Regions from separate parts of the Arthrobacter sp. Hb9-2 genome, predicted to be linked through region 1. Evidence: riboswitches for the same ligand, from Rfam matches in the RefSeq annotation. Region 1 holds a riboswitch; each other region holds the start of a gene.
What was found. A riboswitch is a leader RNA that binds a small molecule or an ion and turns the genes downstream of it on or off. The one in region 1 is predicted to bind cyclic di-AMP.
Positions count from the first base shown of each region.

Region 2: it holds a riboswitch for cyclic di-AMP, as region 1 does, so the genes downstream of both, AC5RV1_RS11140 (NlpC/P60 family protein) here and AC5RV1_RS12365 (C40 family peptidase) in region 1, are expected to answer to the same signal.
Region 3: it holds a riboswitch for cyclic di-AMP, as region 1 does, so the genes downstream of both, AC5RV1_RS00180 (LysM peptidoglycan-binding domain-containing protein) here and AC5RV1_RS12365 (C40 family peptidase) in region 1, are expected to answer to the same signal.

Region 1 covers NZ_JBNHGJ010000019.1:81,528-86,961, reverse strand. The annotation lists gene serC (phosphoserine transaminase) at 1-479, opposite strand, end outside; gene AC5RV1_RS12375 (iron-dependent transcriptional repressor DtxR) at 758-1,453, shown strand; cyclic di-AMP (ydaO/yuaA leader) riboswitch at 1,600-1,811, shown strand; gene AC5RV1_RS12370 (M23 family metallopeptidase) at 1,822-2,643, shown strand; cyclic di-AMP (ydaO/yuaA leader) riboswitch at 2,772-2,954, shown strand; gene AC5RV1_RS12365 (C40 family peptidase) at 3,025-3,708, shown strand; gene AC5RV1_RS12360 (NlpC/P60 family protein) at 3,875-4,648, shown strand; gene AC5RV1_RS12355 (HNH endonuclease) at 4,940-5,434, shown strand, end outside.
Region 2 covers NZ_JBNHGJ010000016.1:90,971-96,404, forward strand. The annotation lists gene AC5RV1_RS11130 (ABC transporter ATP-binding protein) at 1-866, shown strand, start outside; gene AC5RV1_RS11135 (AMP-binding protein) at 905-3,490, shown strand; cyclic di-AMP (ydaO/yuaA leader) riboswitch at 3,590-3,781, shown strand; gene AC5RV1_RS11140 (NlpC/P60 family protein) at 3,785-4,570, shown strand; gene AC5RV1_RS11145 (dihydrofolate reductase family protein) at 4,774-5,337, opposite strand; partial or broken gene AC5RV1_RS11150 (MmyB family transcriptional regulator) at 5,422-5,434, opposite strand, start outside.
Region 3 covers NZ_JBNHGJ010000001.1:37,122-42,555, forward strand. The annotation lists gene AC5RV1_RS00170 (APC family permease) at 1-34, shown strand, start outside; gene AC5RV1_RS00175 (protein adenylyltransferase SelO) at 38-1,513, shown strand; gene AC5RV1_RS00180 (LysM peptidoglycan-binding domain-containing protein) at 1,684-2,556, opposite strand; cyclic di-AMP (ydaO/yuaA leader) riboswitch at 2,560-2,723, opposite strand; gene AC5RV1_RS00185 (dienelactone hydrolase family protein) at 3,028-4,002, shown strand; gene AC5RV1_RS00190 (TraR/DksA family transcriptional regulator) at 4,149-4,508, shown strand; gene AC5RV1_RS00195 (DNA alkylation repair protein) at 4,505-5,071, shown strand; gene AC5RV1_RS00200 (DUF1810 domain-containing protein) at 5,055-5,434, shown strand, end outside.

The DNA.
Region 1 (5,434 bases):
TGGACCGGGGCAGCAACGCCCGTGCTGGTCTCGTTTTGCGGCCACGCGTAGACGTCCACCCCGGCTTCGGCCTTGGCTGAAGGGTGCGTGCCCGGCTCAGACTTGATGATTGACGAGGAGTCCAGGAAGGGCGCTTTGTTGGTGGCTGCGGCAAATTTGGAGCCGAACTCGCCGAAGGACAGGTGCTGGGCCTTGTTTTCAACGAGGCCGAAGCTGGCCACATCCCAGAAAGCCGTGGAGCCACCAACGCCCAGGACCACTTCGTAGCCCTCCGGGGCACGGAAGAACTGGCTGAGACCCTCGCGGACGGAGCCAACAAGGTTCTTGACCGGGGCCTGCCGGTGGGAGGTGCCAAGGATGTTCTTCGAGGCGGCGGACAGCGCATCAATCTGCTCCTGCCTGACCTTGGAAGGCCCGGCGCCGAACCGTCCGTCCTTGGGCAGGAGGTCGGCGGGAATAGTGATGCTGGTTTCGCTCACGGGTGCTCCAATTTCGGGCTGGACATGGCTTTGGTCCGGACGGGTGTTGGTGGCCGGCAGCCGGTGACGGCTGCAACCAGGGCCTCCCTTATTCTGCCTGAACGGCACAATAGGCGGGAACCGGAACCGTCATAGTCCAGCCAATGAGACGCCCCGCCCGCGCCCCGGTGAACTATTCGGACAAAGTCAAAATAGGCTAAGCTTTTCCACGGACTACGTCGCGGTGAAGGCGATACGGTGGGACAACGCTAGGTACTGTGCTCGAGGAGCTGAGCTGGATGACGGATCTGATCGATACTACGGAGATGTACCTTCGGACCATTCTGGAGCTCGAGGAAGAGAACATCGTTGCCCTTCGCGCCAGGATCGCCGAGCGGCTGCGCCACTCCGGGCCTACCGTCTCCCAAACCATCGGGCGCATGGAACGGGACGGCCTGGTGGTTGTCTCCGGCGACCGCCACCTGGAGCTCACCGAGACGGGCCGGAAGCGTGCCACCGAAGTAATGCGCAAGCACCGCCTGGCTGAACGTCTTCTCGCCGATGTGATCGGTTTGGACTGGGCCTACGTCCACGACGAAGCCTGCCGCTGGGAGCATGTTATGAGCGAGCGGGTGGAACGGCGCATCTATGAGCTGCTGAACCATCCCACTGAGTCCCCTTATGGGAACCCGATCCCCGGCCTTGCTGCCCTGGGCGGCGTGCCGACCCTGGGTTTTGCGGATGGCGCCATTAGCCTTTTGGAGGCGATGAAGTCGTACGGTCCTGCCTCGGTGGTGACCATCAGCCGGCTCGCCGAGCCCATCCAGGTAGAGCCTGAACTGCTCTCCCAGCTTGATGAAGGCGGTATCCGGCCGGGTGCGGCTGTGTCGCTGGAACGGGTGGGTGACTACATCTCGGTCCGGGTTCCGGGTATCGAAGGTGCCTTGGAGCTGCCTCCGGAAGTTGCCGCCCATGTGTTCGTGGCGATCCGCTGAAAGGCAAAGAGCGGACGCCATACTCCGTGTGAACTGCGTTACGCAAAGATAACGGAATTGTTACTTTCGGGCTTAAGCATCTATAGTTGAACCAAGCGTTGATATTAAAGCGTTACCTGATCTGGAGCCGAGCTCTGCCAGCGGATCAGGAGCACGAGTCGTAACTGGCAGAGGCGGGGGAACCACAAGCGGCAGCGGGGGACTGCCTTGGGGTGAAGTCCGTCAGCAGCAAGCCTCTTCCAGTGAAGGATTCCTCCGGGGATATCTCTGTGCCGAAGCTTGCTTACGGCGGACCGGGTCTTTGAACTCTCTGACCCGAATCCGACAGCTAACTTCGCAGGCTTTCCAGAGAGGAACCCTTCTTGACCATGCAGAATTCCAGGGGACGCCGCCGCGCGGCGGTCCCTGCTTCGACACCGCGTGTTGTCGAAGTCATCACCTCGGAACGCCCCCGCGATCCGCACCGTGATGCGCGCCGCCGTCGGGGTCCCTTCCGCCAAATTACTGAATTCGCCGCTGCCAGCGGCATCGGCCAAAAGGCCGGCATCGCCCTGGCCGCCACCGGGCTGGTGCTCACCGTGACCGTGCCGGCCACCAGTCCCGTGATGGCCACGGATGCCTCGGGATCCACTCCTGTCGCCGCGTCCGCTGTTGTGCCCCAGCCGCAGGTTTCCGCGGAAGCAGGTGCCCAGATAGACTTCAGCCGCTCTGCTGTGGTTACCCAGGCAGACCCGGACGGCAAACTGAAGCAGCTGCTCAGTGCCCAGTCTGCCGGTGCCATCACCCGCGCCGCTTCCGCAGGAAGTCTTGGCGCCCCGCTCGCTGCTTTGACCACTGCGTCGCCGTTCGGCTACCGGGTCAGTCCGATCACCGGAGGCTCCGGCGACTTCCACCGCGGACAGGACTACGTAGCCCAGTGCGGCACCTCTGTTCTCGCCGCAGCCACTGGAACGGTCACCTTCGCCGGCTGGCACCAGTACGGCGGCGGCAACCGCGTCGTAGTGGATCACGGCAACGGCCTGGAAACCACTTACAACCACTTGTCGTCCTTCAGCGTCAAGGAAGGGCAGACGGTGTCCCGCGGGGACGTCGTGGCCCTCAGCGGGACCACGGGGGCTTCCACCGGGTGCCACCTCCACTTTGAGGTCCAGGTCAACGGCGAAGTTGTTGACCCGACCGGTTGGCTTTAGTCAAATGACGGTGAGCTATCACTTGGTGTTGACATGCCGTGACCTGAATGTGACATTCTTCCAAAACTGCTGTACCGTCTAACTCGCGTCAACTTTTCCGAAGTTGACGCTCTTGTGCGGATTGCCTAACTCTGCCACCGCTCAAGGTCCGTTCGCATTTCATCGTCTGGCAGGGGCGGGGGAACCAATTTTGGCCTTCAGCTTTTTGAAGGCCTTGGGGTTAAGTCGCAAAAGCTTCCCAGGAAGCCGCGCGGCCGGGTGACTCCCATCCGAATCCGACAGCTCACCTCGTAGGCATTGGGAGAGGCTACCTTCGTGTCTTCACGCCATAATTCTGCGCGCCACCGTGCGCAACCGGTTCGTACCAACCCCCTGGACTCCGTGTCCAAGGCCGTTAGTGCCAATGCCGGGACAGTAGGTCGCCAGGCTGCAGTCATCGCAGCTGCCTCGGGCCTCATCCTGACCATGGGCCTGCCGGCCAATGCAGCGGACACCACCGCTGGTGTCTCCGCTTCCACGGAATCCGGATCGGCACAAAGTGCCCTCGCTGTCACGGCGGCGCCCACGGCTACCGTCTCCTTCGAGCGCCCCGTGGTCAAGACCACCCCGGCACCCGTTGTTGAGCGGGTAGTTGCGCAGTCCACGGACTCAGACGATGAGCAGGGAGTGACCACCGCTTCCACCGCGTCGGCCGGCTCCGTTGCGGACAAGGCCGTGGAGACAATTGCCTCCGCGTCCACTTCCGGAATTGCAGGCCTCGCCTACACCGGCATCGGCCGTCCGTACGTTTGGGGCGGCACCACCCCCAACGGCTGGGACTGCTCAGGCTTCACCCAGTGGGTCTACGCCCAGGCCGGCATCAGCATCCCCCGCGTCAACGCGTGGAACGCAATGAAGCCCACCTCCACGCCGCAGCCGGGTGACCTGGTTATGCAGAACGGCGGCGCGCACGTCGGCATCTACGTCGGCAACGGCATGATGATCAGTGCCCTGAACCCCTCCCAGGGAACGCTGCTGCACTCGGTAGCTGCTACCGGCTCCTCAGCATTCTTCACTATGAACTAGTTCTTCGACCCCACGGTCCAAGGGCTTTTTCTTTGCCCAAACAGCTCTTCGCTAAATCACCACACATCCCCGTTCGGGACGTGCCGGCGTACCCCCAAGATGCCGGCGCGTCCAAACACCTTTGGCTGCCCACATGCGGCTTTGAAGGAAACGAAAGAGAGAACTGATGACTACTCGTGCAACCGCACGGCACCGCGCCGAGGCCACCAAGACCAACTCGCTCGCCATCATTGCCAAGGCTGTCGGCGACAACGCCGGCGGTGTAGGACGCCAGGCAGCCGTTATCGCAGCCGCTTCCGGCCTGGTCCTGACCAGCGGCCTCGCGGCGAACGCTGCTGACGCCAACGTCCAGCGTGACTCAGCTCCGGCCTCCACGCTGGAAGTCGAATCAACGGTTGAGGCTCCGATCTCCGCTGCGTCCACCATTGCCATCTCCTTCGAGAAGCCTGCTGTGACCACCACGCCGGCTCCCGTTATGGAAGCTCCGGAGCCCGAGGTGGAGGTCCAGGAAGCCGCTCCGGCTCCTGCTCCGGCCGCAAGGACCGCCGCTGTTGCGAAGGTGACCGCTACAGCTCCGGCTGCAGCAGCCCCCGCCGCTCCTGCCTCGGCAAGCGGCAAGGGTGCAGCTATCCTGTCCGCCGCCTACGCCCAGCTCGGCGTTATGCAGGACTGCACCATGCTGGTGACCAACTCGCTGGCTGCCGTGGGCATCAACTTCCACGACTGGCCTGCAGGCTACCTCTCCTTGGGCCGCACCGTGAGCGCTGCTGAAGCCCAGCCGGGCGACCTGATTTACTACGCAAATGGTGGCTCCGGCATGGCCCACATAGCTGTCTACGCCGGTAACGGCCAGGCAGTGCACGGCGGCTACAACGGCAACCAGACCGTAGTCTTCAGCGCCAACGTTGGTTCCGGCCCGGTGTTCATCCGCGTTAGCTAATGCTCTCCGGCCTCGGATGCGTGTCTGATCCCTGAACAGGACCCCTGCCCTTGCGGCGGGGGTCTTGTCTGTTAGCTCCGGGCAAGGTGTTGACTCCCGGCAAGCTGCGAGCAGCGTACTGGGCAAGATGCGGGAGTTCACGAACCGGCCGGACACGGCACCGTGTGCTCCAGCAATTAGCTGATAGTGCACTTCTTTGTTTACTCTTGTGGTGTCGATCCATAGCCCGGACATGCCGAGGGCAGCCGGCCCTCGTGCCCCTGACGGGTGCGGCCGTGAAGAGGTACGTGCATGCGCACTCTCGTTCTGAATGCTGGATATGAACCGCTGGCGGTTATTACTTTCCGCCGGGCGCTGGTGCTTGTGCTCACGGGCAAGGCGAGCGTTGTGGCTGAAGGGGATGAGCCCGTAGTGGGCCCCCAGGAGATCCTGGGCCGCCCGTCCGTGATCCTCCTGAACCGCTACATCCGTCCCAGATATAACCAGTCCACCGCTGTCAGCCGCCGAGGGGTGCTTCGACGTGACGGGCACAAGTGTGCTTATTGCGGGAAAGCTGCGCACACCATCGATCATGTTCACCCAAAGTCTCGCGGGGGTGGGGACTCCTGGGAAAACCTGGTGGCTGCCTGCCTGAGGTGCAACAACCTCAAAGGCGACCACACCCCGGCCGAGATGGGCTGGAAGCTGCGGTTCGTTCCTGAGCCTCCACACGGCACCATGTGGCAGATCAAGGAACTCGAGAAGCCAACGCCCGCGTGGGATCCGTTCCTGCTGCCCGAGCGCGCT
Region 2 (5,434 bases), on a different contig from region 1:
GGTTGGTGTTCCAGGACTACGCACTGTTTCCGCACATGACCGTGGCCCAGAATGTCGAGTTCGGGCTGGACCGGCTGAGCCGCGGTGAGCGCAAAACGCGGGCCGGGGAAGTCCTGGACCTGGTACGGCTTGGCCATTTTGCGGGCCGGTACCCGCACGAACTTTCCGGCGGCGAACAGCAGCGCGTGGCCCTGGCCCGCGCCCTGGCGCCCCGCCCTGCCGTCGTCCTCCTGGACGAACCGTTCTCCAGCCTGGACGAGTCGCTGCGCGCGCAGGTGCGCCGGGACACTGTGGCGACGCTTCGCGAGGCCGGCACCACCGGCGTCCTCGTCACCCACGACCAGACCGAGGCGCTCTCCGTCGGCACGCGGGTGGTGGTAATGCGCGGCGGCGTCATCGAACAGGCGGACACGCCGGAGAAGGTCTTCGAGCAGCCGGCCACACGATTCGTGGCCTCCTTCATGGGCGACGCGGACTTCCTCCCGGCCCATGTGCACCGCGCCCTGCTGACCTGCGAGATCGGCGTCGTTTCAACTGTCCCAGGCTGGGCCAACAGCGAAGCGGACGTAGATGTGGTGCTGCGGCCGCACGAGGTGGCGCTGCACCCGGACCCCGACTCTCCGGCGCGGGTGTCCGCGGTGGAGTACCACGGCGCCTTCGTCCTCCATTACGTGCGGCTGGCCTCGGGACGCACCGTGCGCTCCTGGCAGCCCCACACCGTTCGCCATCCGGTTGGAACAGCGGTAGCGGTGTCCGTAGCGGCAGGCACCACGCCCACGCTGCTGCTGGGCGACCATGCCATCACATCCCCACCCCCGGGCAGCACATTGAAGCAGCGCTCGCCCGAGCCAGTCCAGCTAAGTTAGGCCAGTTCCATGTCCCTACATACCGCCCCGGTGTCGCGTTGACCGCGCAGCCAGACCTCGCCCGGGCCGCCTTCACCGACCTCGCCCGCCACGGCGACCGCCCGGCGGTGCTCACCGCGGATGGCGTCCTGTCCTACGGGGAGCTTGCCGCCCGCGTGGACGACGCCGCCACCCGCCTGGGAACAGCACGGCGCCTGGTGGTGCTGGCAGCGCAGAACGACCTGGACTCGCTGGTGGCGTACCTCGCCGCGCTGTCGGCTGGCCATGTCCTGTTGCTGGCCCCGGCCGACAAGCCCGAGGCCCTCGCGTCCCTCATGGACGCTTACGACCCTGACGTACTGCTGCGCTCCGGCGACGGGCACGGGGTGCCCGTGCTCGAGGAGCGGCGCGCCGGCTCCCGGCATGAGCTGCATCCTGAACTGGCCCTGCTGCTCAGCACCTCGGGTTCCACGGGTTCGCCGAAACTGGTGCGGCTTTCGCATACCAACCTCACAGCCAACGCCGAAGCCATCGCCGAGTACCTGGGCATTGGGCCGGACGACAAGGCCGCCACCACGCTGCCCCTGCATTACTGCTACGGCCTGTCCGTTGTTAACAGTCACCTGGTCCGCGGGGCAGGGCTGGTCCTCACGGACCTCTCAGTGGTGGATCCCTGCTTTTGGGATCTCTTCCGGGAACGGCAGGCCACCTCCTTCGCGGCGGTTCCCTACACCTTCGACCTCCTGGAGCGGGTGGGCTTCGCCGATGCGGACCTGCCCAACCTGCGCTACGTCACCCAGGCCGGCGGACGGCTGGCACCGGAGAAGGTGCGCGCCTGGGCGGAAACCGGGCAGCGCCGCGGCTGGGACCTCTTCGTGATGTATGGAGCAACGGAAGCCACCGCCCGGATGGCCTATCTGCCACCTGACCTGGCCGCCGACCATGCTGAAACCATCGGCGTCCCCGTACCGGGCGGATCCTTCCGCATTGAACCGGTGGAGGACCTGGCAGACGGGGAACTGGTCTACAGCGGCCCCAACGTCATGCTCGGTTACGCCGACCACCCCGGGGACCTGGCACTCGGCCGGGAAGTCCGCGAACTGCGCACCGGTGACCTCGCCCGCCAGCACCCGAACGGCCTGTACGAGGTGGTGGGACGGCGCAGCCGGTTCGTGAAAATTGTCGGCCTGCGCGTGGACCTCGGCCAGGTGGAGCGGATCTTCGCCGACATGGGAATCACCGCAGCCGCCGCCGGCACCGACGACCGCCTTGTGGTCGCCGTCGAAGGCGGGCACGACGGCGGTTTGCTCGCCAAGACCCTGGCCGGCACGCTGGGGCTGCCGCGCACCGCCGTCGTGATCCATGCCGTGGAAGCCCTCCCGCGCCTGACCACCGGCAAGGTGGACTACCCGGCCGTCCTGGGACTTGCCGCTCCAGCGCCCTCTGCTGCGGGTGCCGTCGGTACCGCCCGCGCCGCAACCGCCAAGCCGGCACCGGAGGGCCCAACCCCCGCCGGCAACCCCGACGACATCCGAAGCATTTTCGCCGAGGCCCTGGAATGCCCCGTTGTGGGAGACGACGACACGTTCGTCTCCCTTGACGGCGACTCGCTGTCCTACGTGGCGGTCTCGGTTCAGCTGGAGCGTGTCCTGGGACAGCTTCCTTCCGACTGGCACCTTTTGCCGGTGCGGGAATTGGAGCGCCGCCGGAAGCCCAGGCGGCGGAGCCCCTTTTCCTTCCTGGAAACCTCGATTGTGCTCCGGGCCGTCGCCATCGTGTGCATTGTGGCCACGCACGTGGAGCTGATCATGTTCCAGACCGCCCACCTGCTCTTCGTGGTGGCCGGCTACAACTTCGCACGCTTCCAGTTGGCGGACCAGCGGCTCCCGCGGCTGCGCCGCCAGCTCCGCGGTGTGGCCCGGATAGTTCTGCCCTCCACCGCTTTTATCGCCGTGGCCTACGTGCTCACGGACCGCTACAGCGTTGCCAACATCTTCCTGTTGAACGCCATAGTTGGGCCCGAGCAAGTAACCACGCAGTGGCATTTCTGGTTTGTGGAACTGCTGGTGTACATCCTGTTGGCCGTGGCAGCGCTTATGGCCGTGCCCTGGATTGACCGGGTGGAGCGCCGTGCGCCGTTCGCTTTCGCCCTGGGGCTGGTGGCCATCGCGCTGCTGAGCCGGTACGACATCGTGGATCCTGGCCTTCCCAAGCCGCCGCCCGTGTTCTGGCTCTTCGCGCTCGGCTGGGCGCTCGCCCGGGCCCGCACACACTTCCACAGGATTACTGTCTCGGTCATCACCCTGATGACGCTGCCGGGGTTCTTCGGCAGCACCGTCCGCGATGTCACCGTCGCTGCAGGCATTCTGCTGCTGGTGTGGGTGCCAGCCCTGCCGGTGCCGGCCGTCCTGCGCCGGGTCATCGGCTGGCTGGCCGCGGCGTCCCTGTATATCTACCTCACCCACTGGCTGGTCTACCCGCTGCTGCTTCCCATCAACCCGGTCCTTGCGGTTGCCGGGTCCCTCGTGCTGGGGATGGGCTACTGGGCACTCTGCAGGTGGTTGCCCACTACGGCAGCCTTCAAATGGGCGGGGCGATGCTTCACATCGTTGCTACGCCCCGTTGAACGGGAACGATTGACGTAAGTCCCAGCGCGAAGTGCGTTATGCAAATGTGACAAATGGGGCTGTTGTGACATAGGGTCTGAAGCCGTGCCCGTTTCTCCGAATGCGGCACTCCTGAGCAGACTTGCCTAACTCTGCCGCTGCCCGGGATCCGTTCGCAAAATCGTCCGGCAGAGACGGGGAACCCAATAACGGCCTGCTTCCGGCAGGCCTTGGGGTGAAGCCGTGCCTGGTGCCTTTCGTGCATCACCACGGCCGGGTGTCTCCCATCCGAATCCGACAGCTAACCTCGCAGGCAGTGGGAGAGGCCCTTTCATGCCCAATGGCAAAGCTCACGGCCGCCGCCGCGCGGTCCCCGTCCAGACCAGCCCCCTGGCGGTCCTGTCCAAATCCTTCGCCGGCCACGCCGGCGGTGTAGGCCGTCAGGCCGCCGTCATTGCAGCCGCTTCCGGCCTCGTCCTGACCAGCGGCATCGCCGCCCAGGCAGCAGACGCCCCAACCCAGCGCGAAGCCGAGCCGGCATCGAACCTGGAAGTCGCCAGCCAGGTACAAACCCCGCTCAGCGCAGACGCCACAGTGCAGATCTCCTTCGAGCGTCCCGCCGTCAAGACCACGCCTGCCCCCGTCGTCGAAGCACCCAAACCAGTCGTCGTCGAGGCCCCCAAAGCTGCCGCTCCTGCCGCTTCTGCCGCCGTCAAGACGCAGGCCGTTGCGCCGGCCAAGGCCCAGGTAACCGTCACGCCCGCCGCTCCCGCTCCGGCTCCTGCCCCGGCAGCGGGAGGCGTAAATGCCACCATGGTGTCCTCCGCTTACGCCCAGATCGGCATGATTCAGGACTGCACACGACTGGTCGAAAATGCCCTGAATGCTGCAGGGATCCCTGTCGGTGACCTTGGTCCGATGCAGTTCATGAACTACGGCACCGTCGTCACTGATCCCCAGCCCGGTGACATGGTTGTCCAGTCCGGCCACGTGGGCATCTACGTCGGCAACGGCCAGGTCCTCAGCTCCGGCCTGAACGGCAAGAACGAAACCGCCGTCCACCCCCTGACCTGGATGACCTCCAAGGGCGCCGTCACCTTCGTCCGCGCAGGCAAATAGAAACTACTGAAGGCCGGTGAGTCAATGCCTTGGGGGCATTAACTCACCGGCCTTCAGCATGCCCTCTGCACATTGGAGCACTGCCATTTCCGCCGGATCGCGTGGTTATGTTGCCCCATGCCTTCCCGACCTTCGGCCGCGGACTGAGTTCCGCCGCGCAGGCGAAGCAACCAAGACGCCGCCTGCTGCTCCCGCAACTCGACTCAGCGCCTGGTCTCATACCTGGTCAGGACCACACCGTCGGGAAACTTCCGGGTCTCCACCAGGTTGAGGTTCACCCAGTTGTCCAAGGCTGTGAAGAACGGCGTGCCGCCGCCCACCAGGACCGGATGGGTGACCATCATGTATTCGTCGATCAGCCCGGCCCGCATGGCCGCCGCGGCGAGTGTGGCACCGCCGATGTCCATGAAGCCGCCGTCATCCGCTTTGAGCCGGGTGATCTCGGTGACCGCGTCGCCGGTGGCCAGGCGGGTGTTCCAGTCGACCGTGCTGGGCGTCGAGGAGAACACCATTTTCGGCATGGCCCGCCAGCGGCGGGCAAACTCGATGTGCGCCGGCGTGGCGCCGGGCTGCTGGTCGGCCGTCGGCCAGTGGGAGCTCATCGTCTCCCACAGTTTGCGCCCGTACAGCGCCAGGCCCGTCGCCCCCACCCGGTCGGACCACCACTGGAACAATTCGTCGCTCGGGACGCTCCAGCCGAGGTCGTCGCCGGGCGCGGCGATGTAGCCGTCCACGCTCACGTTCATGCCAAAGGTCAGGTTGCGCATGGCGACAGTCTCCCGCGCGCCGGTATTCCTTGTACAGACCAGCACGGAGCGGTACGGATCGCAGCATCAATTTCCGCGGAGGTGGAGGTCGAGGTCG
Region 3 (5,434 bases), on a different contig from region 1:
TCAACCTGAGAACAAAGCAAGAGGAAAGGCTTAACACATGACAGCTGCTGCAGAATCGACTGTCACCTTTGACGGACGCTTCGCCAGGGAACTGGCCGAGCTGGCTGTTCCCTGGCAGGCAGAGGAGGCCCCCGAGCCGAAGCTGCTCATCCTCAACGACGGGCTGGCAAGGGAGCTGGGGCTTGATCCGGAATACCTCCGGTCCGCCGAGGGCGTACGTCTCCTCCTGGGCAATCACGTCCCGGAGGGATCGACGCCGGTTGCGCAGGCGTATGCCGGCCACCAGTTCGGCGGCTACTCGCCACTCCTGGGCGACGGGCGTGCCCTTCTTCTCGGCGAGGTGACCGACGCGGAGGGCAGGCTCCGGGACGTCCACCTGAAAGGTTCGGGCCGCACACCATTTGCCCGCGCCGGGGACGGCCGTGCCGTCGTCGGACCAATGCTGCGGGAGTACCTCGTCAGTGAGGCGATGCACGCACTCGGCATCCCCTCAACACGTTCCCTTGCTGTGGTGGGCACCGGCCGCCCCGTACGCCGCGACACGATGCTTCCCGGGGCCGTGCTGACAAGGGTAGCCAGCAGCCACCTGCGCGTGGGCAGCTTCCAGTACGCAAGGGCCACCGAAAACCTGGACCTCCTGCGCCGCCTGGCCGACCATGCCATCAGCCGGCACTACCCTGATGCCGCCAAAGCAGAAAACCCCTACCTCGAGCTCTTCGAACGGGTGGTGGCCGCCCAGGCATCGCTGGTGGCGCAGTGGATGCTGGTGGGATTCGTCCACGGCGTGATGAACACGGACAACATGACCATCTCCGGAGAAACCATCGACTACGGGCCCTGCGCTTTCATGGACGCCTTTAATCCTGCCGCGGTCTACAGCTCCATTGACGTCGGCGGGCGTTATGCGTACGCCAACCAGCCGGTCATTGCCGAATGGAACCTGGCCCGACTCGCCGAGGCCATGCTGCCGCTCTTCAACGAGGACCAGGAAGAGGCCGTGGCCCCTGCCGTCGAGGCACTCGGCAAGTTCCGCCGCCAATACAGTGACGCATGGTTCTCCGGCATGAAAACCAAACTCGGTGTGGCGGAAGCCCCAGCGGGAACGCCTGAGGCTGAAGAAGCCTCTGAGGTGGTGGACGGGCTGGTGGCACTCTTGAGGGACGGACCAATCGACTACACGTCCTTTTTCCGGAACCTGGCCCACGCGGCAAGGGGAAATGACCGCCCGGCCAGGGGAATGGTCCTTGACCTGGCTGCCTTCGACGCGTGGGCGGCGCGGTGGCGTGCCCTGCAACCCGACGCCGGCATGATGGACCGGGTCAACCCCGCCTACATACCGCGTAATCACCTGGTGGAGGAAGCGCTCGCCGCAGCAACGGAGGGTGACCTTGGTCCTTTCAACCAACTCCTCGACGTGGTCCGTGACCCCTTCCACGAGCGGCCGGGGCTCGAACGCTACACCGAGGGAGCGCCGGAGGACTTCGGCAGCTACCAGACCTTCTGCGGCACCTGAGCACGCACGGCACTGAAGCAGCCACAGTCTAAGCAGCCAAGGCACCTGCGGGGCCGGCTGCCTGGAGGGCCGGACAACAAAACAGGGCCTGGCAACAACAGGCCCGGACAACAAAACAGGGGCGGCAGCCGGGAACAATCCCGTCTGCCGCCCCTGTTCGGGTGGTGTGACTACGCTACGCGGACGAAGGAAGCGCCGCTGAGCCAGCTGATGGAGTGGACCTCGGTCTTGAAACCGTCCACGCCGCCGCTGACAACCTGGCCGTTGCCGGCGAAGACGCCCACGTGGCCGGCGGTGATCACCAGGTCACCGGGAGCGGGGGTGCCCACAGTGGAGCCGTACTGGTAGAACTGGCCCGGGGCGAGGTCGCCAACGCCCTTGCCCACGGAGCGGAGAGCCTTCTCCACCATGGCGGTGCAGTCCTGCTGGACGCCCAGCTGGCCGTACGCGGCCGCCAGGATGGCTGCGCCGGTGCCGGTGCCGGCGGCTGCCGGTGCCGGAGCGGGTGCTGCCGGAGCCGGAGCAGGCGTCGTGGAAGCGTAGGACAGGTTCATTCCGGTGTTAGCGGGAGCGGCAGCAACAGCAGCCTTGACGGGAGCCGGAGCAGCAGCCTTGGCGGGAGCTGGAGCAGCTGCAACGGCACCGGCACCGGGGATCTGGATCTGGTCGCCGGGGAAGATGATCGTGTCGATCGACAGGCCGTTGGCGGACAGAACGTCATTCAGGGCTACACCGTTGGCGGCCGAGATGGCGCCCAGGGTGTCGCCGGAGACGACGGTGTGCACGTTGGCTGCAGCTGTGGCTGCGGGGGCAGCCACTGCAGCAGCAGGTGCTGCATAAGCCTGGGTGTTGGTGGTCTCAGTGGTGTCCGGACCGGTAACGCCTGCGTGGGCCGGGGCGCCTACACCGAAGGCAATGCCGGAAGCTGCGGCTACGGCGAGCGCCGGGCGGCCAAGCGACTTGGCTGAGACAGCCAAGCCCTCGAGCGCGATGGAGCGGGCCGGAGTCGCGCGGTGACGGGCGGTGGTGGAATTTTTTGACACGGTTGATCGCCTCTCCCATGCCTGCGGGGTGAGCTGTCGGGTTCGGGTTGGAGATACCCGGCCGGCAGCGACTCCGCACGGAACGGAGGCGCTATCGACTTAACCCCAAGGCCTCGTAGGAGGCCGCGGAAACTTGGTTCCCCCGTCCCTGCCAGCTGGAAACGATTGAATCCCGGGTCAGTGGCAGGGCTCGGCATACTGACGGGAATGTCCCGTCTGAGAGGGACACCTGAAGACCATAACCTGATTCCGCACCGATTGTCACATTTGGGTAACATACGAGGTGTTCCTATCGTATTTAGCAATCGAATAGACTCATTTGCCGCATCCGGCTGACCACCCGAAATAGGCGCGCCGCACATCTGGCCGTGTTCTTTGTCACAAACTGATAAAGGATCTCGAAAAGTGGCCGCGAACCTTGCCCGGAGGTACCGGACGGAGGAGGATGTTCGGCACCGGCGAGGAGGCACAGTGACCCAGCTAGGCAAGTATGAGAAATACCTGATCGAGGAATTTTTTGACGACTACCGTGCCGGCGCGCTGAGTCAGCGGACCTTCACCCGGCGGGTTGCCTTCATCACCGGCAGCATGGCAGCAGCAGCGGCGGCGATGCTGCTGGTGGGCTGTACGCCCAGTGAGGTACCGCGGAGCACCGACCCCATGCCCACCCCGGAGCCTTCAACATCTTCGGCCGCCGGCACTGCCGGTTCCGGTGCTGTGCCCGGGGCAAAGAGCCCGCTTTCCGTTCCGGAGGGTGCGCCAGGGATGACGACGGCGACCGTACAGTTTTCGTCCGGCGGAACCTCAATCAGCGCCTACCAGGCCAGGCCGGAGCGGGAAGGGCGCAGCCCTGCCGTGCTGATCTGCCATGAAAACCGCGGCCTGACACCCCATATCGAAGATGTGGCCCGCCGCTTCGCGAAAGCGGGCTACGCGGCCCTTGCCCTTGACCTGCTCAGCCGGGAGGGCGGGACTGCAAACATGGACCGCGACGCAGTTCCCGGTGCCCTCACCCAAGCCGGCGCCCCGCGCCACGTTGCCGACTTCGCAGCAGCACTGGAGTATCTCAAAGCCCAGGACTTCGTGGACGGCGGCCGTATCGCCATGACCGGCTACTGCTTCGGCGGCGGCATTACATGGCAGGCGGCCACCGAGCTGGACGGGTTAAAAGCCACCTCGGCGTTTTATGGGCCGGCCCCTGACCTGGCCAAAGTGCCGGACATCAGGGCCGCCGTTTTCGGCGTTTATGCCGAACTTGACCAGCGCATCACGGGCGCGATGCCTGCTCTCAAGGATGCGCTCGCAGCCACTGATGTTGTCCATCAGCTCACTGTCTACCCCGGCGTTGACCATGCCTTCCATAACGACACCGGCGACCGCTACAACGAAGCCCAGGCTACGGCGGCGTGGAACGATACCCTCGCGTGGTTCGGCGAGCACCTCTAGGGCGCGGCATGCGCGCCTGGCGTGCGGAAGGCGGATGTTTCTCCGCTCCATAACGAAAAATGCTGGCCGTCAAAGACGGCTCGCCGTGCGCCGCCTGGAACCACCGGTGGCGAGGAACTGGTCCTGACCCCGCGTAGGCTTTTCCCATGCCCGACTACGAACGGTTCCGTCTCCTGCTCGAGGAGGAACGGGAGCGGAAGGCGGCCCTCCTGCCGGCCCTCCGCGCGGACATCGCCTCCGCAAATTCAGCACGCCAGGACTCCAACGTGGACGACGAGCATGATCCGGAGGGCTCCACCATCGCCTTCGAACTGTCCCAGGCGTCCGCCCTGCTGAAGCAGAGCAGCATTGGGCTCGGCGAGGTGGAGGCGGCCCTGGCCAGGATCGCCGCCGGCACCTATGGGACCTGCGCGGTCTGCGGGGACGCCATCGCCGAAGGCAGGCTGGAGGCACGGCCGTGGACCCCGTTCTGCATCCGGCACGCATCGGCAGGCCGCAGTCAATGAGCAGCGGCGTGGACGTGACTGTTGTTGCCGCCTTCATTGACCGCACGCTGCAGAACGAGGGTGCCTGGTACCGTGCGGACGACGTCGAGGGCCGGCTCGGCGGGCAGCTGGCCTCCTACGGCTCCTCTGTGGGTGCTGTCCGGGGGACCATCCGCGACGCCCTGCGAAAGTACAAGGACTTCGATCACGACGCCGTGGTACAGCTGGCATCCGCCCTGTGGGGTCAGCCCAAGCCCGGCTCCAGGGCAGTCTTCGAGCGCCGGCTCGCCGCCGTTGTGCTGCTCCAATCCAGGGAGTCACTCCTGCGCCATTCGGACCTGACGCGGATTGAGGGCTTCCTGCGCTCTGCCGGCACGAGCGAACTGACCGAACCCCTGCTGGCCGACGTCGTGGCGCCCTTCCTGGCGCGGCTCGGCGGGCGCGACCGGCAACGCACACATGTTGTCCTCGCCCGATGGCGGACGGACTCTGACAGCCGGCTGCGCAGCGCCGCCGCCTACCTCGCACAGCAACCTGCCCACGAAGCCCCATCACAAGGAGACACCCATGAACGATCCCTATAACCTGGACCGATTTGTTGCCGCGCAGGATGGCGGCGGGACCTATGACCAGGCCCTGGCCGAACTGCAGCTGGGCAGGAAATCCGGCCACTGGATGTGGTTTATCTTTCCGCAGATCGCCGGCCTGGGCCAGAGTGAAATGTCGCAGCGGTACGCCATCAGCTCCCTTGCCGAAGCCCGGGAGTACCTGGACCATCCCGTGCTGGGCCCCCGGCTTCTCGACTGCGCCCTTGCGGTCACCAACCACAAAGGCCGCCCGGCGGAGGACATCCTGGGCGGCATCGACGCGCGGAAGCTGCAGTCGTCCATGACGCTGTTCCTCCGCGCAGCTCCCGGGGAAACCGTCTTCAAAACAGTCCTGGCCCA